Regions from separate parts of the Mesorhizobium sp. M0598 genome, predicted to be linked through region 4. Evidence: predicted binding sites of a transcription regulator. Region 4 holds the regulator's gene; each other region holds the start of a gene.
What was found. The regulator PhoB, encoded in region 4, activates phosphate uptake and scavenging genes when phosphate is short. The targets are predictions, from matches to a motif close to TGTCATNNANCTGTCAT.
Positions count from the first base shown of each region.

Region 1 (7,082 bases), on a different contig from region 4:
GCTCAGCGCCCGCACAGCCGGAAACTCTTTGGAAATGCCCTCGAATTGCAGCCGCGCTGACATTGCTTCGGTTCTCCAGGCAAGGTGCCGACCCAAGGCCGGCACCTGCCGGCCCTGCTCTACTGGCCCGCTGCCGCGTCCTCGAGCAGCGCCTTGCGCACGGCATCGCCGTCGCCGGAGTAACGGTCGGCATTGTCCTTGGTGATCAGCGCCTGCGGCGTGGCGACGACGCGCGGCAGCTTCTGCCCGGCCACCAGTCGCAGCGCCGATTCCAGCGCCACCTCGCCGGTCAGCACCGGGAACGAATCGACGGTGCCGGTCAGCTCGCCGGCGCGGATCGAGGCATAGGCGTCGGAGATGCCGTCGGTGCCGAAGACCGCAACCTTGTCCTGCAGCCCGGCAGCCTTGACCGCCTCGACGATGCCCAGCGCCATGCCGTCATTGTTGGCATAGAAGCCGATCAGGTCGGGGTGCTGCTGCAGGATGTTGGTGGCCGCGTCGTAGGAGGTCTGGCGATCCCAGTTACCGGGGACGCTGGCGACGACGTCGAACTTGCCGGCCTCGGTGATCGTTGTCTTGAAACCGTCGGTGCGCTGGACGGCGGCGTAGACGCCGGCCTGGCCTTCGACGATGGCGACCTTGCCGCCGTCCGGCCGGTTCTTGATGAACCATTTGGCGACGCGCACGCCGTTGTCGCGCTGGACATTACCGACATAATGCTCGGCCTGCGGGATGACCGCGTCGTTGACGTTGACCACCGGCACGTTGGCCGCCTTGGCCTGTTCCATGATCGGCTGCAGGTTGGAGTCGGTCTGCGGCGAAACCAGAAGCACGTTGTAGCCTTGCGTGACCAGGCCTTCGGCGATGGTGAGCTGGCCGAGTTGGTCGCCCTCGCTCTGCGCCGCCTGGTAGACGACGGGCACGCCGATGCGGTCGCCGAACGACTTGTAGCCCTCACCCAGAGAGCGCCAGTATTCGTTGGTCAGCGTCTTGGAGACCGCACCCGCCTTGGTTCCCTCGGGCAGCTTGGGAAAAGCCCCGAACTTGGCCTCGAGCTGCGACCAGTCGATGCGATCCTTCTCGGTGTCGGAATTGAGCGGCGCGAGGTCCGCGGAAAACGACGAGCCTATAGACAGCGCCATCAGGGCAGCGGTGGCGGTGGCAAGCAGAAATTTCATGGTCTTTCCCTCCCTGGTTGAAAACGGTGATGGCGCCGGAGCTTCAGCTGTCCGGCCCGAGCATGGCTTCCTGGATGATGGCCTGCGAGGCGACCGCGTCCTGACGGTCGACGGCAGTGGACAGGCGATTGTCCTTTTCCAGCCGATCGACGACGCGCAGCATGCGCTTGACAGTCGCGATGTTGACTTCGCATTCGTGGACCGGGTCGAGCCCGGTCATGTCGGGGAACGTGTCGAAGTAGATGGCGCCGGCATAGCCGTCTCGACGGATCTGCCTGAGCAGCTCGATCGTCTGCAGCGTATGCACGGCCCCGACCATCAGGCCGTCGTCGCGCTTGGCGTAGCCGTCGTTGAGATGCACGCCGAGCAGCTTGCTGTGTCGCGCCACCAGCGCAGCGGCGAAAGCCGGCTGCTCGTCGGCGTAGAGCACATGGGCGAAATCGAGCGTCACGCCGAGATTGGGCAGGCCGATCTCGCGGATCGCCAGCAACGTCGTCGCCGCATCGGGCATCAGGCTGTAGGAGCGCGGCTCGTTGGGTTTGTATTCAAGGCTGATCTGACAGCCCGGATCATGCGCCGCTACTTCACGAATACCATCGATTTCGTGTTGCCAAACTGTTGCGTAGTCAGCCTGGAAGGCGTAGTCGAAGCCATCCTGCCCCAACCACAATGTCATCAGGCTGGCGCCGGCCTCGCGCGCGGCGTCGATGCCGGCCTTGGTCAGGTCGATAGCCTCGCGGCGAACGGAAGGATCCGGATTGGTGAAGGCGCCGAGCTTGAAAGCCGGGTTAGAGTAGTAGCGCATGGCGAAGCCATTGATCGAAAGCCCGAAATCGCTGAGTTTGCGCGCTATTACCGCAGGCTTTTCATCGACATGGTCGGGGAAGTTGAGGTCGAGATCGGTCAACTCCGCAACCTTCGCCGCACGTGCCGCCATTTGCAGCATAGACGGTTTGCCGACAAGATCGGGCCACTCGGACTGTGGCCGCGAGGCAAAGGAATTGAGGCGGGTGGCGAAACGATAGGCGGTCATCGGGGACCTTTCATTGTCATAACTTTACATGAGAACGATTATTTGTAAAGTTGTTAATTGCTCGCTCGGCGACGACGAATTCGCCATACCCCAGGCCAATTGCGACCACGGGGACAAGCAAGCGCGGCACTGTCACGCAAGTATCATGTTCGCGTCCTAGATCGCTTCTCCGAAGGCTTTCGCGGCATCCTTGATGCGACGCGGCGCTTTTTCGGGCCCCGGCAGCTTTGTCACAAAGAGGATTTCCATGAAAAACCTGCACCGAACCGCGTCCCTCGCCGTCGCGCTGGCGATGTTCACCGCCTTGACTCCGGCCTTGGCAGAAAACGCCGCGACCGTCGGCGGAGTCAGCTTCGTCAACAAGGGCTTGGTCGGTGTCGGCCGCATCCCGGCCAGCCAGAAGGACAAGTTCGGCGAGACGTTTGGCTCCGGCTCAGGCATGTCGATCGACGCTGCCGGCTGGACGCATGGCGCCGATGGCTACAAGGGCTGGTTATGGCTGTTGCCGGACCGCGGCTACAACGTCGTCGGCACCACCGATTACCGCCCGCGCCTCAACACGATCGCCCTCGAGTTCGCCCCGATCGCGCCGGGTGCGGCACCGGCCACCGGCCAGGAACAATCGGGCCTCAAGGCGACGCTTGCCGACACCATGCTTTTGACCGACGACAAGGGTACCGACGCAACCGGCCTCGATCCGCTCAACGGCGTGCGTGCCGCGACCGACGACATGCCGATCCTGCCCGAAGCCAACGGCAAGCTCGCGCTCGATAACGAAGCGATCGCGCGGCTGCCCGACGGCACGCTGTTCATCTCGGACGAATACGGTCCGAACATCTACCGCTTCTCCGCCGATGGGCGTCTGATGTCGGCAACGCAGCCGCCGGCGGCGCTTGTCCCGATGCGTCACGGGACGCCAAACTTTGCTTCCAACAATCCGGGACCTGGCGCGGCAGACCCAGATCCGAAAGATCCCGAAACCGGCCGCCAGAACAACCAGGGCCTCGAAGGCATGGCGCTGACGCCGGACGGGAAGTTCCTGATTGCCGTGCTGCAGTCGGCCCCAAGGCAGGATGGCGGCGATTCCGCCTCGACGCGTCAGAACACGCGCGCGCTGGTCTACGATGCCTCGGATCCCGGCCAGCTCAAGCTCGCGCATGAATATGTCGTGCCGCTGCCGGTGTTCACCGATGCCAAGGGCAAAACCAAGATCGCCGCGCAGAGCGAAATCGTGGCGCTGTCGGACAAGACCTTCCTGATGCTGGCGCGCGACAGCGGCAACGGCCAGGGGCTGAAGGGCGACACCTCGCTCCATCGCGAGATCAGCGTCGTCGATGTGTCGGCGGCAACCGATATCGCCGGCACAGAGTTCGACAAGGACAAGCCGCTGGCGCCCAAGGGTGAGCTCGATCCATCGGTGACGCCGGCCAAGCTGACGCCGTTCATCGACATCAACGACAAGAGCGAGCTCGGCCGCTTCGGGTTGCACAATGGCGCGCCCAACGACCGCAACAACCTTTCGGAGAAATGGGAGGCGATGTCGGTGGTGAGCGTCCTCGATCCAAAGCTGCCCGACGACTATTTCCTGTTCGTCGCCAATGACAATGACTTCCTCACGCAGGACGGCTTCCAGGTCGGCGCGGCCTACAAGGCCGAGGATGGCGCCGATGTTGATACCATGTTCCTGGTCTATCAGGTCACGCTCCCAAGCCTCGCCAAGAAGTAGCGGCACCCATACAGGCGGACGCGCGGAACGCGTCCGCCTGAGCTGGCGCGATTGAGCGGTCGTGCCCTTCAGTTGCGGCTCGCCCGCGCAAGGACGGTGTCCCAGTGCGTTGCAAAACCTGCGACTGACGAAGGCACTTACCTCAACATCTCCGCGTCCTTTGGCACGCCGGCATCGATCGGCTCGGCCGTCCTGTTCGACACGGCGGCGATCTTCCCGGCGGCCGACAGGTTCGGGCGCACGAAGACCGGCGCGACGCCGTCGACGCGGCTGTAGAGGTCGATAATGTCCTGATTCATGAAGCGCACACAGCCGGAGGAAGCGTTCTTCCCAATGGAATCCCACTCCGGTGTGCCGTGCAGCCGATACATCGTGTCCTTGCCGTCGCGGAAGAGATACAGCGCGCGGGCGCCAAGCGGGCTCTGCGGGCCGGGCGGCATGCCGTCCTTGTATTTCGCCAGTTCCGGCCGGCGTTGGATCATTTCCGGCGGCGGCGTCCAGACCGGCCACTTCTTCCTCGCCTGAACCACGGCGCTGCCGGTCCATCCGAAACCGGCCTTGCCGAGGCTGACGCCATAGCGAATTGCCTTGCCGCCGTCGCGCACCAGATAGAGGAAGTGCTCGGAAGTATCGACGACGATCGTGCCGGGTTTTTCTCCAGTCGGGTCGGCCACGATTTGACGCACGAATTTCGGATCGACCTTGGCTACCGGAATTGCCGGCAGTTGATAGCCCTCGTCGATGCGCGCGGCATACATGCTTGCGGCATCGCCGAGAGCCGGATCGCTTGGTGCCGCGGGCACCGGCGGCGCCGCCACGTCCGTCGTGGTGCACGACGAAAGAGCCACGGAGGCCGCGCCCAGAGCGGATGCACCAAGAAAGGCGCGCCGGTTCAGGCGCTCAAAAAACAACGGAATATCGGACATGAGCCCCCCGGCTTACCCATGAGATCCAGGAAAATGCGGCCCCACGCGTGCGGGATCAATATACGATTCCGGAAGGTTTGAGAAATGCTTAGACCAAGACACGCCAAGCGGAATTTACAGCGCCGCATCGACCTCTCCCGTTAAATCGGCAATCATTGCGGACTCAAGACAAGCCTTCGCCGAGTTGCCTGCCATGGACGACAACATGCCCCCGCGCCGGCAGACCGGCGACCTCACCAGTGGGCCTATCCCGCGCACCCTTTTGCTGTTTGCCCTGCCGGTGCTCGGCTCCAATGTGCTGCAGTCGCTCAACGGCTCGATAAATGCCGTGTGGGTCGGCCGTTTCCTCGGTGAAGCGGCGCTGACCGCCACGTCCAATGCCAACCTTGTGCTGTTTCTCATCCTCGGCACCGTCTTCGGCATCGGCATGGCGGCGACCATCCTGGTCGCGCAATCCGTCGGCGCCCGCGATCTGCCCGAAGCCCGGCGCATCGTCGGCACCAGCGCCACCTTCTTCTTCCTCGTCTCGGTGGTGTTCGCGGTCTGCGGCTGGATCTGGGTCGATGCGATCCTCGATGCACTCGGCACGCCAGCCGATGCGTTGCCGCTGGCGCGCTCCTATCTGCGCATCATCTTCCTCGCCGTGCCGATGATGAACCTGCTCTCCTTCGTCATGACGGTGCTGCGCGGCGCCGGCGACTCGCGCACGCCCTTCCTTTTTATGGCGCTGGCCGTCGTGCTCGACGTCATTTTGAACCCGTTGCTCATCCTCGGCATCGGCCCATTCCCCGAACTCGGCATCGCCGGCTCGGCCGCCTCGACGCTGATCGGCCAGACGGTAAGCGTGGTTGCCATCCTGATCGTGCTTTATGCGCGCAAGCACCCGCTGCGGCTGGCCGGCGCCAATCTCGCTCTGCTGCGGCCGGACCCGGCGCTGCTGCGCATTGTCGTCTTCAAGGGCGTGCCGATGGGCCTGCAGATGATCGTCGTTTCGGCCGCGGCGCTGACGGTGATGGGCATGGTCAACTCGTACGGCTCGCAGGTCGCGGCTGCCTACGGCATAGCCGCACAGCTCTGGACCTATATCCAGATGCCGGCGCTCGCCATCGGCGCCGCGGTGTCGTCCATGGCGGCGCAAAATGTCGGCGCCAGGCGCTGGGACCGGATTGGACGCATCGCCACCTCCGGCGTCGGCTTCAACCTTGTGCTCACCGGCATGCTCGTCGCGCTGCTGTTCGTATTCGATCGCGGGGTGCTCAGCCTCTTCCTTGGCAGCGACAGTGCAGCAATCGACATCGCCACTCACATCAACAAGATCGCGTCGTGGTCCTTCATCCTGTTCGGCATCACCATCGTGCTCTTCGCCACCGTGCGTGCCACCGGCGCGGTGATGCCGCCGCTGATTATCCTGGTGATCTCGGTGCTGCTGGTGCGCACCAGCTTCGCCTATTTCTTCAGAAGCGTGATCGGCGAGGAAGCGCTGTGGTGGAGCTTTCCGGCTGGCTCTATAACCTCGCTCGTGCTGGCCGCGGCCTATTATCGCTTCGGCCGCTGGCGCAGCCTGCACATGATCGAGAGCCGGCCGGCTGCCGGCGAACCGCCGGATACCGGCCTCGGCGTACCGCGCCAGCGCGCGCATCTTTCGCCCGAGACACCGAACGGCTGAAGGGTCGGCTCAGCGCGCGTATTTCGCGCCAAACCCGAGAGCGACCAGGGAAAAGACGACAATCATGCCGGCAAAGGCCAGGCTTGCCACGGTCGCACCTGCCACCGTCGACAGAACGCCGATGCCGATGACCGGCAGCGCGTTGCCGCAAAAACAGCAGATGAAGAAGGCCGAGACGACTTCGGCGCGCCGGTCCGCCGGCGCGATCTCGTTCACCACTTGCAAGCCGCCGCGATAGCCAAGCGCTGCCGCCACGCCGCACAAGGCGGTCCCGGCAATCATTATGGCCATCGAGGCGAAGACCTGCGCCGCAACAATCAGCGCGACGGTTGGGATCATCAGCGCAAGCGCCGCGAACATCGCGGCTCGGCTCGAAAGACGTGCCGTCACTACAATGGTGGCGGCCGTCACGATTGCCAATTCAAAGAACAGAGCGCCGGCTTCGGCATGGTTGGTTACCTGCAGCTGCTGCGCCAAAATGCTCGGTGCGAGTGCTGCATAAAAGCCGACCAGCGCCATTGCGCCAAAGCCGGTCACCGCCGGCGCAACGAAA
Region 1 is NZ_JAMYQL010000010.1:137,080-144,161, forward strand. Features, by position in the region: gene NKI59_RS15390 (sugar ABC transporter ATP-binding protein) at 1-63, opposite strand, end outside; gene NKI59_RS15395 (sugar ABC transporter substrate-binding protein) at 120-1,178, opposite strand; gene NKI59_RS15400 (TIM barrel protein) at 1,222-2,211, opposite strand; gene NKI59_RS15405 (esterase-like activity of phytase family protein) at 2,459-3,937, shown strand; gene NKI59_RS15410 (L,D-transpeptidase) at 4,075-4,863, opposite strand; gene NKI59_RS15415 (MATE family efflux transporter) at 5,057-6,529, shown strand; gene NKI59_RS15420 (MFS transporter) at 6,539-7,082, opposite strand, start outside.
Region 1: the regulator PhoB is predicted to act here: its motif matches at 2,342-2,358, upstream of NKI59_RS15405 (esterase-like activity of phytase family protein).

Region 2 (7,082 bases), on a different contig from region 4:
GCCTTCGCGGAGGGTGACAACCTCGCCATGCGATATCGGCCGTCGATCGTCCCTTTCGCCGCCACTGGCGCGGACGACCCGGAAAGCCTGCGGGCGCTCGAAAACCTTGTCTCCCCGGGCGAGAGTGTGATCCTGCTTCAAGCGGACGCGATTGCTCTGCCCACGGGGCTTTCCGCGACTTCGACCGCAGCCGGGGTTCAGATGATCGCCGAGCAGCCATTGCAGATCGTCTCCGACCCGCGCGTGCATCGTCTGACCCGAGACGATGCTGCTGAGATGCTCGCCCTGGCATTGCTCACCAAGCCTGGCCCATTCACGCTCGAAGCCTTGAGCCTGGGCGATTTTTGGGGTGTGAAAATCGAGGGCAGGCTTGCGGCAATGGCCGGCGAGCGCATGAAGCAACCTGGTTATACCGAACTCAGCGGGGTGTGCTCACATCCGGAATTTCGCGGCGGTGGCCTAGGAAAGCTGCTGTCCCTATTCGTGGCAAACCGGATAGTGGCGCGCGGCGAAGTTCCCTATCTCCACGCCTATGCCAGCAACGCCGCGGCCATAGCGTTATACGAGTCCATCGGCTTCAGGTTGCGAAGCACAATGAATGTGGCCGTGGTTCAGCGCACCGAATGATTAGTCGGCGCATGATGCGCAGCATGGATTCATCCCGTATCGGAAGGAAGGATTTCGTACGGCCGAAATCCTTCCTTGAGACTGCAAGATCTTGCTGCGTGTCAGACCGCGATCTTGCCGCCGCCTTGCCTGGTGATGGCAACGACCGCCGGGCGCACCGGCATGTCCGGCTTGAAGTCGGGCCAGCGCGTCGACAAATCCTCATAATAGGACGGACGGCCGAAAGCCTCCCAGTCCTCGCCGCCGTCGCCCGGATGCTGGACGGCAACGAAGGCGGTCTGGTCGTCCGGCGCAAACAGGGGACCGCACATTTCGGCGCCGATCGGCACGCGGAAGAACAGCTTTGATGTCGCCCGTGCCGTCCCTTCCGTATCGACAGCCCACAGACCGTCGGTGCGGCCGGTGGCTTTCGGGCCCTGGCCGTCGGTGGCGACCCAGAGGCGGCCGGCCGAATCTACCGTGCAATTGTCCGGCATGCCGAACCAGCCATTGGCGGTGGTTGCGGTCGAGAAGGTGGCGCCGACGTCGGCCACAGCGGGATCGCCGCATTTCAGCAGGATTTCCCACCTACCCTTTGTCGCGGTGAAATCACCGCCGTCCTCGACGATCTCGATGATGTGGCCAAAGGCGTTCTCGGCACGCGGGTTGGCGGCGTCGACCTGGTCGGCCTTGCGCTTCGAATTGTTGGTCAGCATGACGTAGACCTTGCCGTTGGTGGCATTGGGCTGGATGTCTTCCGGGCGGTCCATCTTGGTGGCGCCGAGCAGGTCGGCGGCGCGGCGCGTCTCGATCAGCACGTCGGCCTGGCTGTCGAAGCCGTTCTCCGCCGTCAGCGGCCCCTGGCCGAAGACGATCGGCAGCCACTCGACCGAACCGTCGTCGGCAAACTTGGCGACATGCAAGGTGCCGTCGTCGAGCAAATCCATGTTGGCGGCGCGGTCGTCCGGATCGAACTTGCCTGTGGTGACGAACTTATAGACATAATCGAAGCGCTCGTCGTCGCCGAGATAGAAGACGACACGGCCATCCTTGGCGACGATCGATTCGGCGCCCTCATGCTTGAAGCGCCCCATCGCGGTGCGCTTCCTCGGCGCCGAAGTCGGATCCTGGACGTCGACCTCGACGATCCAGCCGAAGCGGTTCGGCTCGTTCGGCTCCTTGCCGATATCGAAACGGTCGTAATGCGCTGCCCATTCATAGGCACCTTCGGGAATGCCGAGGCGCTTGTAATTGGCGGCTTCCTTATGCCCCTGCGGCAGCTCGCCCGAGAAATAGCCGTGGATGTTCTCCTCGGCCATGACATAGGTGCCCCATGGCGTGACGCCGCCGGCGCAATTGTTGATGGTGCCGATGACTTTCGTGCCGGTCGGATCGGCGCTGGTCTTGACGCGGTCGTGGCCGGCGACCGGGCCGGAGAGCGCGATCTCGGTGTTGGAGGTGATGCGGCGGTTGAGCTTGCCGTCGCGAACGACCTGCCATTTGCCTGATACCTTGCGTATCTCGACGATAGTGCCGCCATGCGCCGTCATCTCGACGTCGACTTGTTCCTTGCTGAGGGGCGCCTGCTTGGCCTTGCCGTCGATGATGGTGACGAGGCCCGGAAACATCAGGTGCGGATTGGTGTATTCGTGGTTGACCACCAGCAGGCCGTGCTCGGCCGAGCCGTCGATCGGGATATAGCCGACATAGTCGTTGTTGTAGCCGAATTGTCTGGCCTGGGCTTCCGCCGACTGTTTTGTCGGATCGAATTCCGGCGAATCGGCGAACAGCGGATCGCCCCAGCGCAGCAGTACATCGGCGTCATAGCCGGGTGCGACGTGATGCTTGTCGTCGATGCCGGCCTCGAGCTCGTCAAAAGCGAAGGCGGAGCCTTCGGCGGCGCGGGCATTGTCGGCGGTGATCAGCGCCAGCGGGCTGACGGTAGCGGCTATGGCCGAGACGGCAAGCGAACCCTTGAGGAAGCCGCGGCGTGAGAACCGCGCGGCGATGATCTCACCCATGGTGCGGTTGTCGGTGGGATTGGCTCCTGGCCCATCGTTTTCCTCGAGCAGGCTGGTGCGGAAATGGGCGTCAGGGGTGCGATGTTCGGTCATAGGGCCTGCCTCTGGCTGGATGGATTGCTGGAGCGTGTTGCCTGGCCAATCCGGTATTACCAGCAGGTCACAGTTTGATGACATGCCGGCTAATTGCCACCTGCGATTTCGTATCCAACATCGGCCCCGCTTGACCGCGACCGGCGCTTCGGAAACAAGAGCTGCGGCAGGCGGTAGGGACCGCATCGGGAGGAACAAAAGTGAGTTTCTGGGGACTTGGGCAGCTCTGCGTTTCGACGGTGATCTTCCTGCTGGCGGCGATGGCCGCAAAACAGTGGGGGCTGGCGCCGAGCCTCGGCAAGATTGTGCTGACGTTGGCGCTCTATTCGCTGGGCAATCTGATCATGCTGAGGCTGATCCGTGAATTCGGCATGTCGGTGTCGTTCAGCCTGTCGGCGGTGATCCAGCTGGTGTCGGTGAATGTGGTGGCGCTGGTCTTCTTCGGCGAGCGCGTCAATGCCTTGCAGGCAACCGGCATCGTGCTTGCCATCGCAGCTGTGGCGCTGATCACGCTCGGGCCCTATCTGCAAAGGCTGTAACTGCGATCGGGCCGATGAAGAAGATTGCAAGCAGACTGCCCAACTGGCTGGAGTTCCCGGTTCTGCTGGCCGGGCTGGTCATTGCCGGCGGGCTGTGGGGGTTCGAGGAGCTGATGGAGCTGGCGCGGGCGACCACGCCGCATGCCTTCGACACCGAAATCCTGCTTGCCTTCCGCAAGGCCGGCCAGCCCGACAATCCGATCGGACCGGCGTGGCTGGAAGGGGCGATGCGCGACATCACCAGCCTCGGCAGCGCCAGCGTACTGCTGCTGATCACGGCAGCAATGATCGTCTATCTGCTTCTTATCCGCAGGCCAGGCGCGGCGCTTCTCATGTTCGTCGCGGTAGCGGGCGGCCAGCTCCTGTCAAGCGTGCTGAAATTCGATATCGACCGGCCGCGCCCCGATCTGGTCTCGCATCTCGCCGATGTGGCATCGCTTTCGTTTCCGAGCGGCCACGCCATGCTGTCGGCGGTGACGTATTTGACGCTGGGCAGCATGGCGGCGCGGGTTTTGCCCGGGCGCACAACGAAGATCTATGTACTCGGGCTGGCGGTGCTGACGACAGTGGTGGTCGGCATCAGCCGCATCTATCTCGGCGTCCACTGGCCGTCCGACGTATTGGCCGGCTGGTGCGCCGGCTTTGCCTGGGCGATGCTGTGCTGGCTTGCGGCACGGTTCCTGCAGCGATGGCTTGGGCGGGCCGACGGCACCTGACTCAAATCAGCCTGTTGATCAGGCCATGACCGCAGCCTGCCAGCAGGAAAACCATCGACAGCAAGGCTGTCGAGGTTGCCAACGCTTTGAATATCTTCACCCGCTCATCCTTTTGAAGTCGTGCCTGTGAAATCGGGATCGCAGTGGATGTCCCGCCAAACGATGCCGAGGTTTGTAGCATCACAGTGCATCGGCTGGCAAAGAGTGCTGCATGTTTGGAGGCAGACCATCAATCCTTGGTGCAGGAAGACGTCGCCGACCGCGCCAGCGCAGGAACTTCATCCTCGACTGTTCGGCGATGCCGTTCTTCGATTCAACGGCGGCCAATGTCATCGAGGGTGCGGCCCACAAGGCGAGCCGCGCCGGCGTTCGCTTCATTATATCAGGCGCTTCGCCGCAGATACGCCGCATGCTGATCAACCACGGCGTCAAGCGGCCGCTGGTGACTTATACCGCCTCGATCACGGATCGCGGGCGCAGCTGAAGAAAGCCGCGCCCGCCGCCTGAGCCGATGGCTGGCTTAGTCGAGGCCCAATGCCGCGATCTCGCCGTCGTTCATCAGCGGCACGAAGATTGTCGACTTGCCGTCGGTGCCGATGTCGGCGCTGCCCGGCTTGAACGTCGCAACCGCTTGCGGCGTGCCGCCGGCTTTGTAGCGGTAGAGCGTGCCGGTCATATACGCGGTGGCGTAGATGCTGCCGCCGATGGCAACGACGCCATCGAGGTTGGCAAATTTTTCCGCGCCGGGCAGTGGCGAAACGGCCTTGGTGGCAAGATCGACCGAGAGCAGGCCGCCCGGCTCCGCGGTGCTGAAGTCGGGCTTGATGCCCTTGCCCCAGGAAGCGACGATCAGCCGGCCGCCATCGGCGAAGATGCCATTCGGCGAAGCAAGCGCCGCATCCCTGACGAACAGTTCGGGCCGGTCGCCGTCGATGCGATAGATCGTATCGGCAAGCATATCCGTGACATAGATCTTGCCGGACGCGTCGGCGGTCACGTCGTTGAGGAAGACCGCGTTCGGCACGTCGATCGTCGATGTTAGCTTGCCGCTTGCGAGATCGACGACGCGCACATGGGTGAGGTCGGCGACGTAGAGTTTGCCGCCGACAATCGCCATGCCCTTGGGCGCGTCCATGCCGTCGGTCCAGTGTTGCGTGACTAGCTTGCCGTCCATCGACAGGATCGACAGATAGCCGTTGCCGTCGGCTTCGCCGGGATTGCCGACGATGTTCGAGACGACAACGCGCTGGCCGGCGGCGTCGAACAGCGCCGATTCAGGCTGCTCGAGGCCGCCGGTGCGCCAGAGTTCAGCGGCCTGAACTGCCGGCGCGGCCGCGATGCCGACCAGGGCGAGAAGTATCGAGGTGAAGAGGCTCTTCATGGCTAGTCTCCTGTAATGGACTGGCGGAGAGCTAGGCCTTTCGATACTTTTCGGGAAGAGCTATCAGGACTAGTACCGAAGGCTGATACCAAATCGTGCAAAAGAGGTGCATCCCATGAACGGCCTGATCTTCGAAGCGCTGAAGCGGACGCTTAAGGCAAAGGGCATCACCTATCGCGTCCTTGCCGAGCGGATGGGTGTTTCCGAGCCGACGGTGAAGCGCATCTTCCACGAGCGCAACTGCAAGCTCGACCGGCTGATGGAGATCTGCACTGCCGCCGGCGTAGAGTTGGAGAACGTGCTCGGCTCTATGAACAGAGGACCAGGACCCGCCAACCAGATCGCGCCGGAGATCGAGCGCAAGCTCGCCGGGCGGCCGGCACTGCTGTTCGTCTTTGTCATGCTTTCCGAGAAATTCACGCCCGAAGGCATCATGCGCTCACAAGGGCTGAGCGAGGCTTCGATGTTCCTCTATCTGCGCGAGCTCGAGGAACTCGGCCTGGTCGCGCTCGGTCGCGGCCTGTCGGCAAGGCTGCTGATCGAGGCGCCGATCCAGTGGAATTTCGAGGGGCCATTGCGGCCGCTGTTCGAGACGACCAACAAGAATTTCATCGGCTGGGCCATCACCCATCTTGAGCGCGAGTCGACGTTCGTCAGCTTCTCCAGGCGGATGCGGCCGGAAACGGCGGAAATGGTCAGGCGCGAGGCGGAGGAATTGGCGGAGCGCGCCAAATTGCTTGCTCATCACGACCAGCACACGACGCCTGAAGACCGACTGGTCGGCTACAAATGGACGTTTGCGTTCGGCGCAACGCCGTTCCCGGCGATCATGCCGATCGGGCCGCATCCGCGCGACGCAGGCGCACGGACCGACGATCGAGTTGCGGCTGCCGCAAACGGACGACGTCTGCCGGCCTAGGTCAAAATGCAGAACGACCGAGTCCGGGCTGTTGGCGGCAGCCAGTCTGACTGAGCTTCTTACCCCTGAGTATCGGCCGCAAACACAAGATCGAGCGGCTATTCGGCGGTCTTGTTCGCCACCTTGTCATCCCAGACCATCTGCCGGTAGTCGAAGCCGTATTCCAGCGTCGGCTTGACAATACGGAAATAGGGCGACAGGTCGAAATCGCGCGGCGTGTAGAGCGAGTGATGGCGGATGTGCAGGATTTCCCTGCGCGAATAGCTCGACTGGGCCGAGGCACGGCCAGGCGCCCGGGTAATCTCCGGCAGGATCGGGTAGCGGATCAGGCCATACGCCTCGGCGATCAGCGACGAGCAGATGGCGCGCGTCGGGTCGCCGGAACCGAAAGCCAGCATGCGGCGGCGCCAGCGCACCGGCACCGGCGGCGTCGGCAAGAAGTAGCGCAGCATGTCGAATATGTTCTTGAGATCGTATCTGAAACCGAGCCTGCCGATCATGAACGCGACGACCGCTTCGCGGTCATCCGGAGCCAGGCCACTCGCACGGCAGATGCGGGTGTTGTAGCTGCGATAGCGCGACAGCGGCACGGCGATGCAGCCATCGCCGAGCGTGACCTCGATCAGGCGCCGCCGCTCCGATCCGTCCTCCGGCTCCGGTAATGCATCGCCGACATAGAAGGCGGCATGCGACCAGGTCGACTGGGTGAGGTATTTGATCGCCGCCGAGATCTTCTGGTTGCCTTCGATGAGCAGGATGTCGCCGGGCTCGAGCGTGCGGCGCAACGTTTCGGCGTCCGACGGCGTG
Region 2 is NZ_JAMYQL010000001.1:484,858-491,939, forward strand. Features, by position in the region: gene NKI59_RS02365 (GNAT family N-acetyltransferase) at 1-627, shown strand, start outside; gene NKI59_RS02370 (PhoX family protein) at 729-2,720, opposite strand; gene NKI59_RS02375 (hypothetical protein) at 2,921-3,259, shown strand; gene NKI59_RS02380 (phosphatase PAP2 family protein) at 3,274-3,975, shown strand; partial or broken gene NKI59_RS02385 (sodium-independent anion transporter) at 4,235-4,459, shown strand; gene NKI59_RS02390 (SMP-30/gluconolactonase/LRE family protein) at 4,496-5,356, opposite strand; gene NKI59_RS02395 (helix-turn-helix domain-containing protein) at 5,472-6,275, shown strand; partial or broken gene NKI59_RS02400 (C40 family peptidase) at 6,374-7,082, opposite strand, start outside.
Region 2: the regulator PhoB is predicted to act here: its motif matches at 2,787-2,803, upstream of NKI59_RS02370 (PhoX family protein).

Region 3 (7,082 bases), on a different contig from region 4:
GGCTTCACCTTGAGCATTGCTTGTTCTATGCCTTTCCCATGAAGAAGCTTGCCCGTTTTCTTGGCCTGCGGGTCGTTGCAGCAGTCCTTGCGGTGGCATTGGGCACACTGCTGCCGCGCCCGCTCTGGCCGGCGGCAGTTGCCGATCCGATCGGCTCAAGCCACCGCATCCTGGTGCTGAAAAATCCGATCCACACCGACATCGCCATCCCGGTCGACGACGATGTGCGCCGGCGCTTCCATTTCCTGGTCGATGCCGGCATTCCAGCAGACATGGCGGAGGTCCGCTACATCGTCTTCGGCTGGGGCGGCCGCGCCTTCTATCTGGAGACGCCGACCTGGTCGGAGCTGAAGGCGGTGCCGGTGATGAAGGCGCTGACGGTCGACGCCTCGGCAATGCATGTCGACATTTCAGGCGAAATCGCCGAGCCGCATCCCGACGTCGCCGGCTTCGACATCGGCGAGGAGCGGTTTACGGCGCTGCTCGATTACATTGCGGCAAGCTTCCGGCAGGGACCGAACGGGGCCATGCCGATCGAGAATGCGGCGTATTCCCGTTTCGATCGGTTCTTCGAAGCCAATGGCCATTTCAACGCGCTGGTCGGCTGCAACACCTGGGCGGCGGCAGCACTGCGCACCGCCGGCCTGCGCACCGGCTGGTGGAACCCGCTGCCGGCCTCGCTCGGCCTGTCGATGCGGCTTTACAATTGACAAGGCGACTTAGGACCGCCGAGCGTCCAACGCCCGCCAGCCATAGAGCCAGTCGAGATCGGCGGCGAGTTTTTCGGGCGAGCGCATCGCCAGGAACAGGTTGCGGGCCATCGCCACCGGCCCGGCCGCATGCCAGGCGAGGCGGTTGAGGACGCCGCGGCGGGCGACCTGGGCGACGCGCGGCCGCCGCGCCTGTTCCCAGGCGACAAGCGCGCTGCTGAGATCGGCAGGCGAGGTGGCAACGAAACCGGCAAGGGTTACCGCGTCCTCGATCGCCATCGCCGCGCCCTGTGCGGCAAACGGCGTCATCGCATGCGCCGCATCGCCGATCAGCGCGATGCCTTCCGGCGTCGTCCACCGCCGCTGCTCGACGGTGTGGATCGGCCATGCCGTCCATGGCGCGGCCTCGCTCGCCAGACGGACCAGCGCCGGCGCGGTACCGCGCATGGCGCTGGCGAGGATGGCGGGGTCGGCATGCCCCGACCAGCCCTCGGCGATGCGCTCGCCCTTTGTGAAGGCAGCGAGGTTGAAGGCAGTGCCACGGCTGACCGGATAGGCGACCATATGGAAGCCGGAATAGAGGAATGCAGTAACACAATCGGGCGCACCGATCGCCGCAAAGGTTTGTCCAGCGGGGCTGTCGGCGGCCACCGTGGCGCGCCAGGCAAGCTCGCCCGAAAACCGGCTTCTCCGGAAATCGGCTGCGTTGCGGGCAAGCGTTTCTCGCACCGACGACCAGACGCCATCGGCGCCGATCAAAAGACAGCCAGCCTCGACCGTGTCGCCATCAGCCGATGCAGTGACGGTAACACCTTTCGATCCGGCTGCGATGTCGGTCACCCGCGCGCCGGCGATCAGATCGATACCGGGCTGCTCCGAAACTCGCTGCATCAGCGCTGACTGCAGATCCGCGCGGTGGGCAACGAGATAGGGCGCTTCCCAGCGCGTTTCGGCCGCCTGGCCAAGCGGTACGCGCGCCAGCTTGCGCAGCGTGGCGGCATCCTTGAGCACGACCGCCTCCGGCTGCACCGCCGTCGCCAGCAGCCGATCGAGTACGCCGAGCTGCCGTAGGATGCGCGTCGCGTTGGGCGAAAGCTGGATACCGGCGCCGGCAGCCTCGAGGTGCTGCGCCTGTTCGAACAGTTTTATCCGATAGCCGCGCTCGGCGAAGGCCAGTGCCGCGGTCAGCCCGGCGACGCCCGCCCCGGCGATGACCACCTGCCGGGACTGCGTTTCCTGCATCAGGCTTGTCGCGGAAGAATCAGGCGGCCTGGTCGAGATAGAGGCAGCCCGGCGGCTGCGTTTCCAACGCCTTCAGCTTCGGCGAATAGCGATAGAGCGTCGAACAATACGGGCAGACTTTTTCATTGTCGTCGCCCATGTCGAGAAATACATGGGGGTGGTCGAAAGGCGGATTGGCGCCGGTGCACATGAATTCCTTGACGCCGATGTCGATTGCCGGATAGCCCGCATCGTTCTGGAAATGGGGAATGGAACCGCCTGCCATCGTCGTCTCCTGATCTTGTCGATTGCATCTGGATCATAACCCGTCGCTTTGCAAGATCGATGAAATGAAACTGTCGCAAAAGCCTGTCAGAGGATAAGTTAAGCCGGTTAAGGCTATGGTCGTCGAACGGTGTGGGAAGAGCGGAAACCATGAACGAACTGAAGCCGGTGCAGAACGAATTCATCACCGTCGAGGCGGCGAGCCGCGAAGGCGGCAATCCCGACCGCTTCGTCAACCGCGAGTTTTCCTGGCTGCAATTCAACCGGCGCGTGCTCGAAGAGTCGCTGAACGCGAATCATCCGCTGCTCGAGCGTGTTCGTTTCCTGTCGATATCGGCCGCCAACCTCGACGAGTTCTTCATGGTCCGCGTCGCCGGTCTTGCCGGCCAGGTGCGCGAGGGCATCGTGCTGAAGAGCCCGGACGGACGCACGCCCGAGCAGCAGCTTGAACAATTGCTGCGCGAGGTCGAGCGCCTGCAGGAGGACCAGCAGAAAAGCCTTTCGGCGCTGATGCTGCTCCTCGACAAGGAAGGCATCGAGAGCATCACCCGCGAGGCGCTGAGCAAGGACGAGAAGATCTGGCTGGAGGACCATTTCCAGGAGCAGGTATTTCCGGTGCTGACGCCGCTGTCGATCGACCCGGCGCATCCGTTCCCGTTCATTCCCAATCTCGGTTTTTCGATGGCGCTGCAATTGCGCCACCGTAAGAACGGCGAGGAAATGAGCGCGCTTTTGCGCCTGCCGGTGGCGCTGAGGCGCTTCATCCGCTTGCCGGATCGCAAGCGCCATGTCCGCTTCATCCCGCTCGAGGAGGCGGTCGGCCTTTATATCGGCAAGCTGTTCCCAGGCTATGAGGTCAAGGGCTCCGGCACGTTCCGTATAATCCGCGACAGCGATATTGAGGTCGAGGAAGAGTCCGAGGATCTGGTGCGCCTGTTCGAGACGGCGCTGAAGCGGCGCCGCCGCGGTTCGGTTATCCGCATCGAATTCGACCGGCTGATGCCGCCCGAACTGCGCGACTTCGTCGCCGGCGAGCTCGGCGTCTCGGCAAGCCGGATCAGCGTGCTCACCGGTCCGCTGGCGCTCAGCCAGATCTCGGAGATCGTCGCCGTCGCCCGCGACGATCTGAAATTCACCCCCTACAATCCCCGCTTTCCCGAGCGCATCCGCGAGCATGGCGGCGATTGCTTTGCCGCCATCCGCGAGAAGGACATCATCGTCCACCACCCCTACGAATCCTTCGACGTGGTGGTGCAGTTCCTGCGCCAGGCGATGGCCGATCCGGAAGTGGTGGCGATCAAGCAGACGCTCTACCGCACCTCCAACGACAGCCCGATCGTGCGCGCTCTGGTCGACGCCGCCGAGGCCGGCAAGTCGGTGACCGCGCTGGTCGAGCTCAAGGCGCGCTTCGACGAGGAGGCCAACATCCGCTGGGCCCGCGACCTCGAGCGCGCCGGCGTCCAGGTCGTCTTCGGCTTCCTCGAACTGAAGACCCATTCGAAAATGTCGCTGGTCGTGCGGCGCGAGGATGGCAGGCTGCGCAATTACGTGCATCTTGGCACCGGCAACTACCACCCGGTCACCGCGCGCATCTACACCGACCTGTCCTTCTTCACCACCGCCCCGACGATCGCGCGCGATGTCGCCCAGCTGTTCAACTTCATCACCGGCTATGCCGAGCCGGCCGAGCAGATGCGGCTGGCCATATCGCCGTTCACGCTGCGCGACCGCATCCTCAAGCACATTTCGGACGAGATCAGTCACGCGCTGGAGGGCAGGCCCGCCCGCATCTGGATGAAGATGAACGCCTTGGTCGACCCGATCATCATCGATGCCCTCTATGATGCCAGCCGCGCCGGCGTCGAGATCGATCTCGTCGTGCGCGGCATCTGCTGCCTGAGGCCGCAGGTGCCCGGCCTGTCGGAGAACATAAGGGTGAAATCGATCGTCGGCCGCTTCCTCGAACACAGCCGCATCTATTGTTTCGGCAACGGCCACGGCCTGCCCTCGGACGGGGCGATCGTCTACATCTCCTCGGCCGATTTGATGCCGCGCAATCTCGACCGCCGTGTCGAGACGATGGTGCCGATCACCAATCCAACTGTGCACGAACAGGTGCTCGGCCAGATCATGCTCGGCAACATCATGGACAACCAGCAAAGTTTCGACGTATTGGCTGACGGAACCTCCCGGCGCGTCGTGCTGGAAGAGGGCGAGGAACCGTTCAACGCGCAGGAATATTTCATGACCAATCCGAGCCTGTCCGGACGGGGCGATGCGTTGAAGTCGCATGCGCCCAAGCGCATCGCGCAGTTCAAGCGCCGCAAGAAACAGAACGCAGCGACGGGCTGATGATTTCAGCATCCCAGGGCCGGCTCCAGGACCGCCGACCGCTGTCCATCATCGATATCGGGTCGAACTCGATCCGTCTTGTCATCTATGAGGGGCTGGCGCGCTCGCCGACCTTGCTGTTCAACGAAAAGATGCTGGCCGGCCTCGGCCGCGGCATTGTTTCGACCGGAAAACTCGATCCCGAGGCGGTGACGCGCTCGATGGAAGAGTTCCGCCGCTTCCGCGCGCTCTCCGACCAGGCCGGCGCCCAGCGCATGTATGTGCTGGCGACCGCCGCCGCCCGCGAGGCGGTCAACGGCCCCGACTTCATCCACCGCGCCGAGGATGTGCTCAAGACCGAGATCCAGGTGCTGAGCGGCCGCGAGGAAGCCCATTATTCGGCGCTCGGCGTCATTTCCGGTTTCCATCCGGCCAACGGCATCGCCGGCGATCTTGGCGGCGGCAGCCTCGAATTGATCGACATTGACGGTGAGACGATCGGTGACGGCATCACGCTGCCGTTGGGCGGCCTGCGCCTGCAGGACATGGCGAAGAACTCGCTGACCCAGGCGGCAAGGATCACGCGCGAGCAACTGGCGCGGGCGAAATTGCTGAAGGGCGGGCAGGGCAGGGCGTTCTACACGGTCGGCGGCACCTGGCGAAACCTCGCCCGGCTGCACATGGAAATGACCAACTACCCGCTCGGCGTCATGCACCATTACGAGATCGGCGTCGAAAGCGCCGCGAACTTCCTCCGGCAGGTCGCCAAGGCCGAGATCGACAAGGTCAAAGGCATCGAGGGCATCTCCAAGAACCGCCGCTCGCTGCTGCCCTATGGCGCCATCGTGCTGCAGGAGATCATGGCGGCGATGCAGCCGTCGAAGATCATCGTGTCGGCGCTGGGCGTGCGCGAGGGCTTTCTCTACTCGCTGCTCGACAAGGCCGAGCAGAAGGCCGATCCGCTGATCTCGGCGGCGGAAGAGCTTGCCCGCCTGCGCTCGCGCTCGGTCGACCACGCGCATGAGCTTGTCGAGTGGACCGGCAAGGCCTTCGCTGCCTTCGGCATCGACGAAACCAGGGACGAGGCGCGCTACCGCCACGCCGCCTGCCTGCTCGCCGATATCGGCTGGCGTGCCCATCCCGAATATCGCGGCAAGCAATCGCTCAACATCATCGCCCACGCCTCGTTCATCGGCGTCGACCATCCCGGCCGCGCCTTCCTGGCGCTTGTCAGCCTGTTTCGCCACGAGGGCGTGTTCAATGAAGCCGCTCCGGAAATCCGCGGGCTGGCGACACCGCGCTATCTCGAACGGGCCCGCGTGCTGGCCGCGCTGCTGCGCGTCGTCTATTTGCTGAGCGCGGCAATGCCCGGCGTCATGCCGCGACTGAAATGGGAAAACCGCGGCAATGGCGTGCTGGCGCTGGTGCTGCCGGCAGCGCTGGCCGATCTTTACGGCGAGCGGCCGGCCGGCCGGTTGGCACAGGTGGCAAAGGTCACCAACCGCCGGCTGGTGCTGGCGGTCGAGGGCGGGCCTAGTATTTCAGTGAAGTAGTTTCAGGCACGACGCCAATTGCATGTGGCAATTCGCTGCGAGCTCCACGCTTGGGCGAAGATCGTGAAATCCAGTCAAATCCTGCTGCTGCTGCTTTCCATCCTGCCATTGTTGATTTTCGACGCGGCCAGAGCTCAGACGGTTTCCAAGGTTTCCGTTGCTGCAAAAGGCGCGTTTGAGTTTGAGAAGAGTTATCCAAAAGCCGCAGACGGAAAAACACCGTTCAATTTGCTCACAGGTTTTCTAAAACCTAAAAGCGGGCAAAAGATAAACTATTTTGTATTTAGAATAAGCGACGAAATGATCAAATTTCAAAGATCGATTTCGATGAACACGTTTTATGCGGACGTTAATCTCTGTCCTGGCGCTGTCGATCGAACCGTGTCCGTTCATCAGCCCCTCGGCAACTTTCTTGAGCCTATCGTGGGCCGAACCGACCTGTTGCCATACGTTAAGAGGGCAAGCCTGATCCAATTGCGCAACTACCTGTATGTCGCGATTGACAGCAATCTTCGGAGCTACTCCCCCAAGGGCGCAGATCAATATGGATATGAATGGCTGCCGATCGCGGTGGAAAGCAGACAGGTTTGCCTGACCATCAGCGTCGGTCGAATGGGGCATGGCGCCTTTCTTCTCAGCCCATAAACACAACCAGGCTTGCGGAGTTCGTCTTTCTCGACAGCAAATGAGCCGAGCCGGGCGGCAGCTTAGCCAGTCCCTGCAGCCATCCGGCCGTCGGCCGACCATGCACCCGCGCCAGCCATCGCCAGCGCCAGAAAACCGCCTGATATCGCGATGTCCTTCATCAGCATCTGCGAATGCATGAAGGTCAGCGTCGGATCGCCGCCGCCCTGGCCATAGTGGCCGATGAACGCTGTCGCGACGCAAAAGGCGGCGAGCAGCAGCGCCACGATCGGCGTCTTGAAGCCGACGAGGATGAGCAGCCCGGCGATCAGTTCGAACAGCCCGGTGCCCCAGGCAG
Region 3 is NZ_JAMYQL010000028.1:59,263-66,344, forward strand. Features, by position in the region: gene NKI59_RS26525 (TIGR02117 family protein) at 39-710, shown strand; gene NKI59_RS26530 (FAD-dependent monooxygenase) at 720-1,952, opposite strand; gene NKI59_RS26535 (zinc-finger domain-containing protein) at 1,972-2,217, opposite strand; gene NKI59_RS26540 (RNA degradosome polyphosphate kinase) at 2,367-4,568, shown strand; gene ppx (exopolyphosphatase) at 4,568-6,100, shown strand; gene NKI59_RS26550 (hypothetical protein) at 6,164-6,745, shown strand; gene NKI59_RS26555 (DoxX family protein) at 6,808-7,082, opposite strand, start outside.
Region 3: the regulator PhoB is predicted to act here: its motif matches at 2,278-2,294, upstream of NKI59_RS26540 (RNA degradosome polyphosphate kinase).

Region 4 (7,082 bases):
TCGTCAATCTCGAAGGCATCAAGCCGGGCGAGTTGGTTCTCGACGGCCCGACGCTGGCCGACATCTTCCTCGGCAAGATCACGAGCTGGGATGACGAAGCGATCAAGAAGCTTAATCCCGACGTCAAGCTGCCTTCGCAGGCGATCGCGGTCGTTCACCGTTCCGATGGTTCGGGCACGACGTTCAACTTCACCTATTACCTCGGCGACGTCAGCGCGGACTGGAAAGAAAAGGTCGGCGTCGACAAGGCCGTGGAATGGCCGGTCGGCATCGGCGCCAAGGGCAACGAGGGCGTTGCCAACAACGTCTCCCAGACCGGCGGCGCGATCGGTTATGTCGAATATGCTTACGCCAAGCAGAACAAGCTCACCCACACCGATATGATCAACAAGGACGGCAAGAAGGTCGAGCCCGCCGCGGCGGCGTTCTCGGCGGCAGCGGCCAATGCCGACTGGAGCTCGCAGCCGGGCTATGGCGTCATCCTCGCCAACGAGCCGGGCGCCGAGTCCTGGCCGATGACGGCGGCAACGTGGATCCTGCTCTACAAGAAGCCGGATGATGCCGCGACCACCGGCGAAGCGCTCAAATTCTTCGCCTGGGCATACGACAAGGGCGACGAGATGGCCGGCGAGCTGGACTACGTTCCGATGCCCGACAAGGTGGTTGAGAGCGTCAAGGCCATGTGGGCCAAGGAAGTCGTCGGCGACGACGGCAAGCCGCTCTACTCGGCTATGTAATCTCCTCCAGGGAGGGCGTCGATGGCGCCCTCCCTGTTGCCTTTAATCGCGAGGACCCAATGACCATCGCTTCCGATGCCATGCCATCATCTGCAGCAGCCCGGGCCAGGGAAGCTACGGTGCGGCGCTTCGCGCTCACAGATGCCATATTCCGCGGACTCACCCGCGCTTCCGCAATTCTTGTGCTTGTCATCCTCGGCGGTGTCGCGATCTCGCTGTTTGCCGGCTCATGGCAGGCGCTGTCGTCGTTCGGTTTTTCTTTCCTGACGACTGAGAGCTGGAATCCTGTTACGGAAAAATTTGGCGCACTGGCGCCGATCTACGGCACGCTGGTGACGGCGGCCATTGCCATCCTGATCGCGGTTCCGATCGGCATCGGCATTGCAATCTTTCTCACCGAGCTCTGCCCGCGCCCGCTCAGGCGCCCGATCGGCATAGCGGTCGAGCTGTTGGCCGGCATTCCTTCGATCATCTACGGCATCTGGGGCCTGTTCGTGTTCGCGCCATTCCTGCAGACGACGATACAGCCCTTCATCATCAACATCTTCCATGGCGTGCCGGGACTATCCAGCCTTTTCGCCGGCCCTCCTTACGGCATCGGCCTTCTGACCTCGGCGCTGATCCTCGCCATCATGGTGTTGCCCTTCATCACCTCGATCACCAAGGATGTCTTCGATACGGTGCCGGCGGTGCTGAAGGAATCGGCCTACGGCATCGGTTGCACGACCTGGGAAGTGACCCGGCGCGTGGTCATTCCCTATACCCGCATCGGCATCATGGGCGGCGTCATGCTTGGCCTCGGCCGGGCGCTCGGCGAGACCATGGCGGTGACCTTCGTCATCGGCAACGCCCACCGCATCAGTGCCTCCCTGTTCGCGCCGGGCACGACGATCTCGGCGACCATCGCCAATGAATTCACCGAGGCCGACGGCGACCTCTACACCTCCTCGCTGGTTTCGCTCGGCCTGATCCTCTTCGTCATCACCTTCCTGATCCTTGCCGCCGCCCGCTATATGCTGATGCGGATCGACGCCCGTACGGGAGCCTGACCGATGTCGACATCCTCATCGCTCCACAGCCGCCGCAAAGCCAGGAATTCGGTGATGATGGCGCTTTGCGTCGTCGCCGCCGGCATCGGGCTTGCCTGGCTGGCGCTCATCCTCGGCGCACTAGTCTATAAGGGCACAGCCGGGCTTTCGTTCGCGGTCTTCACCGAGATGACGCCACCACCGGGCGAGGCCGGCGGCCTGCTCAATGCCATCGCGGGCAGCCTGCTGATGACGATCATCGCCGTTGTCGTCGGCACGCCGATCGGCGTGCTGGCGGGGACCTACATGGCCGAGTATGGACGCTTTTCGCGCATCACCACCGTCGTCCGCTTCATCAACGACATCCTGTTGTCGGCGCCGTCGATCATCATCGGCTTGTTTGTCTATGAGCTGATGGTGCGGCCAATGGGACATTTCTCGGCCATTGCCGGCGCAGTTGCGCTTGCCATCCTGGTCATTCCGGTGGTCGTGCGCACCACTGAAGACATGCTCAGCCTGGTGCCGAACGCGTTGCGTGAAGCCGGTGCCGCGATCGGCGCGCCACGCTGGGTGGTGATCCGTTCGGTCGCCTACCGCGCCGCATTGTCCGGCATCGTCACCGGCATATTGCTGGCGATAGCACGCATTTCCGGCGAGACGGCGCCGCTGCTCTTCACCGCGCTCAACAACCAGTTCTGGAGCAGCAATATCAACGCGCCGATGGCCAGCCTGCCGGTGACCATCTTCCAGTTCGCTCTCAGCCCTTACGAGGAATGGCAGCAACTGGCGTGGACCGGCGCACTCATAATCACCCTGACGGTTCTGGGCTTGAGCATCCTCGCCCGCAGCCTTACCGGACGCAGAGAGGACAGATGACACAGATGTTGTCCCCAGACATGACGATGGCCGAAACGGTAGCCGAGAAGACGAAGATCGAGGTCAAGAACCTCAACTTCTACTACGGCCAGAGCAAGGCGCTGAAGGACATCAGCCTGTCGCTGCCCGAGCGCAGCGTCACGGCCTTCATCGGCCCTTCGGGTTGCGGGAAATCGACGCTGCTGCGTGTGTTCAACCGCATCTATGAGCTCTACCCAAAACAGACGGCCGAGGGCCAGGTGCTGCTCGACGGCAAGAACATTCTCGACCGGTCGCAGGATCTCAACCTCCTCAGGACCAAGATCGGCATGGTGTTCCAGAAGCCGACGCCGTTCCCGATGTCGATCTACGAGAACATCGCCTTCGGCGTCAGGCTCTACGAGAACCTCGGCAAGTCCGAGATGGACGGCCGCGTCGAACAGGCGTTGAGGCGCGCCGCGCTGTGGAGCGAGGTCAAGGACAAGCTCAACGCCAGCGGCTTGAGCCTGTCCGGCGGCCAGCAGCAGCGGCTCTGTATCGCCCGCACCGTGGCGGTGAAGCCGGAAGTCATTCTGCTCGACGAACCGGCTTCGGCGCTCGACCCGCTGTCGACTGCCAAGATCGAGGAACTGATCGACGAATTGCAAGCCGACTACACGATCGTCATCGTCACCCACAACATGCAGCAGGCGGCGCGCGTGTCGCGCCAGACCGCCTTCATGTATCTGGGTGAACTGGTCGAGTTCGACCGGACCGAGAAGATCTTCACGTCGCCCCGCGAGAAGCGCACGCAGGACTACATCACTGGCCGCTTCGGCTGAGCCATTCCGATCATGCATTTGAGGACAGGATCATGGGCGAACACACAGTCGCTTCTTTCGACGAGGATCTCGAGCAGATCAGCAAGCTGATCCGCGACATGGCCGACCTCGCCGGTTCGATGGTCGGCGGGGCGACCAAGGCCCTGTTGAATTCCGACAACGTGCTGGCGCAACGCGTCGTTTCCGACGACGCCATCATGGATGCGCGTCAACGCGAACTGGACGACCGCGCCATCACCCTGATCGCCAAACGCCAGCCGATGGCCCACGATCTTCGCCATGTGGTCGGAGCGATCCGCATGGCGGGCGACCTCGAACGCATCGGCGACCTTGCCAAGAATATCGCCAAGCGCGTGAGTGCGGTCGGCCTCAGCGCCACGCCGCGGGACCTGTCGCATTCCATCGACGCGATGGCGCAGCTGGTTCTCATCCAGGTGCAGGGTGTCATCGAGGAATATGCTGCAGGCGATGCGGCCGCGTTGGCCAAGCTGCGTGCCGCCGACGAGCGCATCGACGTCAAATACACGTCCGTGTTCCGCGAGCTCTTGACCTACATGATGGAAGATCCGCGCAACATCACCGCTTGCACGCACCTGCTGTTCTGCGCCAAGAATCTGGAGCGGATCGGCGACCATGTCACCAACATCGCCGAAAATGCGTATTATGTGCTGACCGGCGAGCAATTGCCGGTCAATCGTCCGAAGCAGGACGAAACGACAATGTCCGCACCGGTGACATGATGGGGGTGCCCAGCCGATGATCGCACCACGCATAATGGTGGTGGAGGACGAGGAGCCGTTGGGTGTGCTGCTCCGCTACAATCTCGAATCCGAAGGCTACCAGGTCGAGGTGGTGACACGCGGCGACGAAGCCGAGATCCGTTTGCAGGAGAATGTGCCCGACCTTTTGGTGCTCGACTGGATGATACCAGCGGTTTCCGGCATCGAGCTCTGTCGTCGGCTGCGGGTGCGCCCCGAAACCGAGCGGCTGCCGATCATCATGCTGACCGCGCGCGGCGAGGAGAGCGACCGGGTGCGCGGTCTTTCGACCGGCGCCGACGACTATCTGGTCAAACCGTTTTCGACACCGGAATTCATGGCCAGGGTCAAGGCGCTGCTGCGGCGCGCCAAGCCGGAAGTGCTGTCCAGCGTGCTGAAGGTCGGCGACATCGTTCTCGATCGCGAATCGCACAGAGTCTATCGCAAGAAGAGCGAAATCAGGCTCGGGCCGACCGAATTCCGGCTGCTCGAGTTCATGATGCGGCATCCGGGCCGTGTCTTCTCGCGCAGCCAGTTACTCGATAATGTCTGGGGCGAGACAATCTACATCGACGAACGCACCGTCGACGTGCATGTCGGGCGGCTGCGCAAAGCCGTCAACAACGGCCGGATGCCGGATGTCATCCGCACCATCCGCGGTGCCGGCTATGCGATCAGGGAAGATTGACCCGCCTGGTCAGGCTACGTTCTTTCTGACGCTGGGCCTCATTTGCGCGCCCGGCGCGAAAATCTCCTGGTCGACGAAGCTTAACGCCCGCATCGCGCAGCCTTCGCGGATCAGCGGCAATTCGTTCGGCTCTGTATCGAAGGAGATCGAGCCTGAATGCTGACCGCCGGCGGTCTGGGCGATTGCCTTCCGCAAGGCCGGCTCGATCAGATCGAAGGCGGCGGCACTGGCGCCGACCATCGCGACCGGTGCCGGATCGATCAGCGCGAACAGCGAGCCGAGACCGAAACCCAGCGCTTCGCCGGCCTTGCGGTAGGCCTCGCGTTCCGGCCCATCTTTCTCGCGCGCCTGGGCCGCCAGTGCTCGCATGTCGGCGTCGCTGACGTCGGCGACCGGTTCGCTGTCTTCGCTCATCTGCCTGGCGTTGCGCCAGATGGCGTAGTTGCCGGCATAGGCCTCGATGCAGCCGCGCCGCCCGCAACGGCAGAGCGCGCCGCCCGGACGATGGATCATGTGGCCAAATTCGCCGCCCGAGGAATGCGTCCCGGTGAACAGTTCGCCCTTCAGCACCAGCCCCATGCCGATGCCATGCGAAAGCAGGATGGCGATGAAGTCGTCGCGATAGCGATCCGGATTGCGCCAGCGCAAAGCCACCGCCATCATGTTGCAGTCGTTCTCCACCGTTGCCGGGATGCCGAATTCGTCCTCCAGCATGTCGGCAAAGGCGATGTCGGTCTGCGGCGTGATCGGCGACCACAGCATGGCGCGTGCAGGGGAGTCGGTAATGCCCTGAATCGCCAGGGCGATGCGGGCGACACTGCGGACGTCAAGGTCTGGATCCTGCAGCCGGCGCCGGACGATGGCCATGCATTCACGGATCAGCTCGTCGCGCGGCATGGTCAGCGTGTCCAGCCGGCGCTGTTCCTCGGCGACCACCTGTCCCGTATAGTCGATAATGGCGGCCGACAGGAAATTCAGCGACAACACCACGGTCAGCACCGCCGCCGCTTCCGGGTTGAGGGCGAGGCCGACCTGCGGACGACCGCGTTTCAACGAAACGGGCTCACTTGCCTTGCTCTCGGCGAGGATGCCTTCCCGTATCAGGTCGGAAGAGATCGCCGATATGGTCGAATGACTGAGGCCGGTGGTAGCTGCGATCTCAGTACGCGATGGCTGGCCGGCCCGGCGCACCGCCGAGATCACCATCGCCCGGTTGCGCCGGCGCAAATCGTCATGGCGGATTCCGACCGACATTGTTTTGCTTTCCTCCCGGTTGCCGCGGCTGCTCATGAACCGGAAGCCGTCGGTAATGTCCGACAAATAGTGTCGGATGCAGGCAAATAGTGTCAGATGCAGGTGGCGCTGTCATCGTTTATTCCGACGCTCGAAAAAACTCGCAGAGTCATCAAAATCCATCAGAATCGATGTTGACAGCAGCCGGAGATCGGGCCAGTATTTTTTCGAGGCTCGAAAAAATTAGAGCTTCTAAGCTGGTCTTTGAGCCAATTGGTCACGCCGTACGCGGCGCAGGGAGGATATGATGAAGAAATTCACGACCGCCATTCTGGCGGGTGTCGCCATGACGCTGGCGCTGGCGTCGGTGGCGCAGGCTAAAGACAAGGTCATCGGCGTTTCCTGGTCGAACTTCCAGGAAGAGCGCTGGAAGACCGACGAGGCCGCAATGAAGGCGGCCATCGAGGCCGCAGGCGACAAGTATATTTCCGCCGACGCACAGTCCAACCCCGGCAAGCAGCTCACCGACGTCGAGAGCCTGATCTCGCAGGGCGCCAGCGCACTGATCATCCTGGCGCAGGACGCCTCGGCCATCGGGCCGGCCGTGCAGAAGGCACTGGACGAAGGCATCCCGGTCGTCGGCTATGACCGGCTGATCGAGAACAAGGACGTGTTCTATCTGACCTTCGACAACAAGGAAGTCGGCCGCATGCAGGCCCGCGAAGTCTTCAAGGTGAAGCCGGAAGGCAACTACGTCTTCATCAAGGGTTCGGGTTCCGATCCGAATGCCGATTTCCTGTTTGCCGGTTCGATGGAGGTGCTGAAGGAGGCCATCGACGGCGGCAAGATCAAGAATGTCGGCGAGGCCTATACGGACGGCTGGCTGCCGGCCAACGCTCAGAAGAACATGGAACAGTTCCTGACCGCCAACGACAACAAGGTCGATGCCGTGGTCGCCGCTA
Region 4 is NZ_JAMYQL010000005.1:154,918-161,999, reverse strand. Features, by position in the region: gene pstS (phosphate ABC transporter substrate-binding protein PstS) at 1-737, shown strand, start outside; gene pstC (phosphate ABC transporter permease subunit PstC) at 797-1,786, shown strand; gene pstA (phosphate ABC transporter permease PstA) at 1,790-2,641, shown strand; gene pstB (phosphate ABC transporter ATP-binding protein PstB) at 2,638-3,441, shown strand; gene phoU (phosphate signaling complex protein PhoU) at 3,474-4,181, shown strand; gene phoB (phosphate regulon transcriptional regulator PhoB) at 4,198-4,887, shown strand; gene NKI59_RS09420 (ROK family protein) at 4,897-6,141, opposite strand; gene xylF (D-xylose ABC transporter substrate-binding protein) at 6,428-7,082, shown strand, end outside.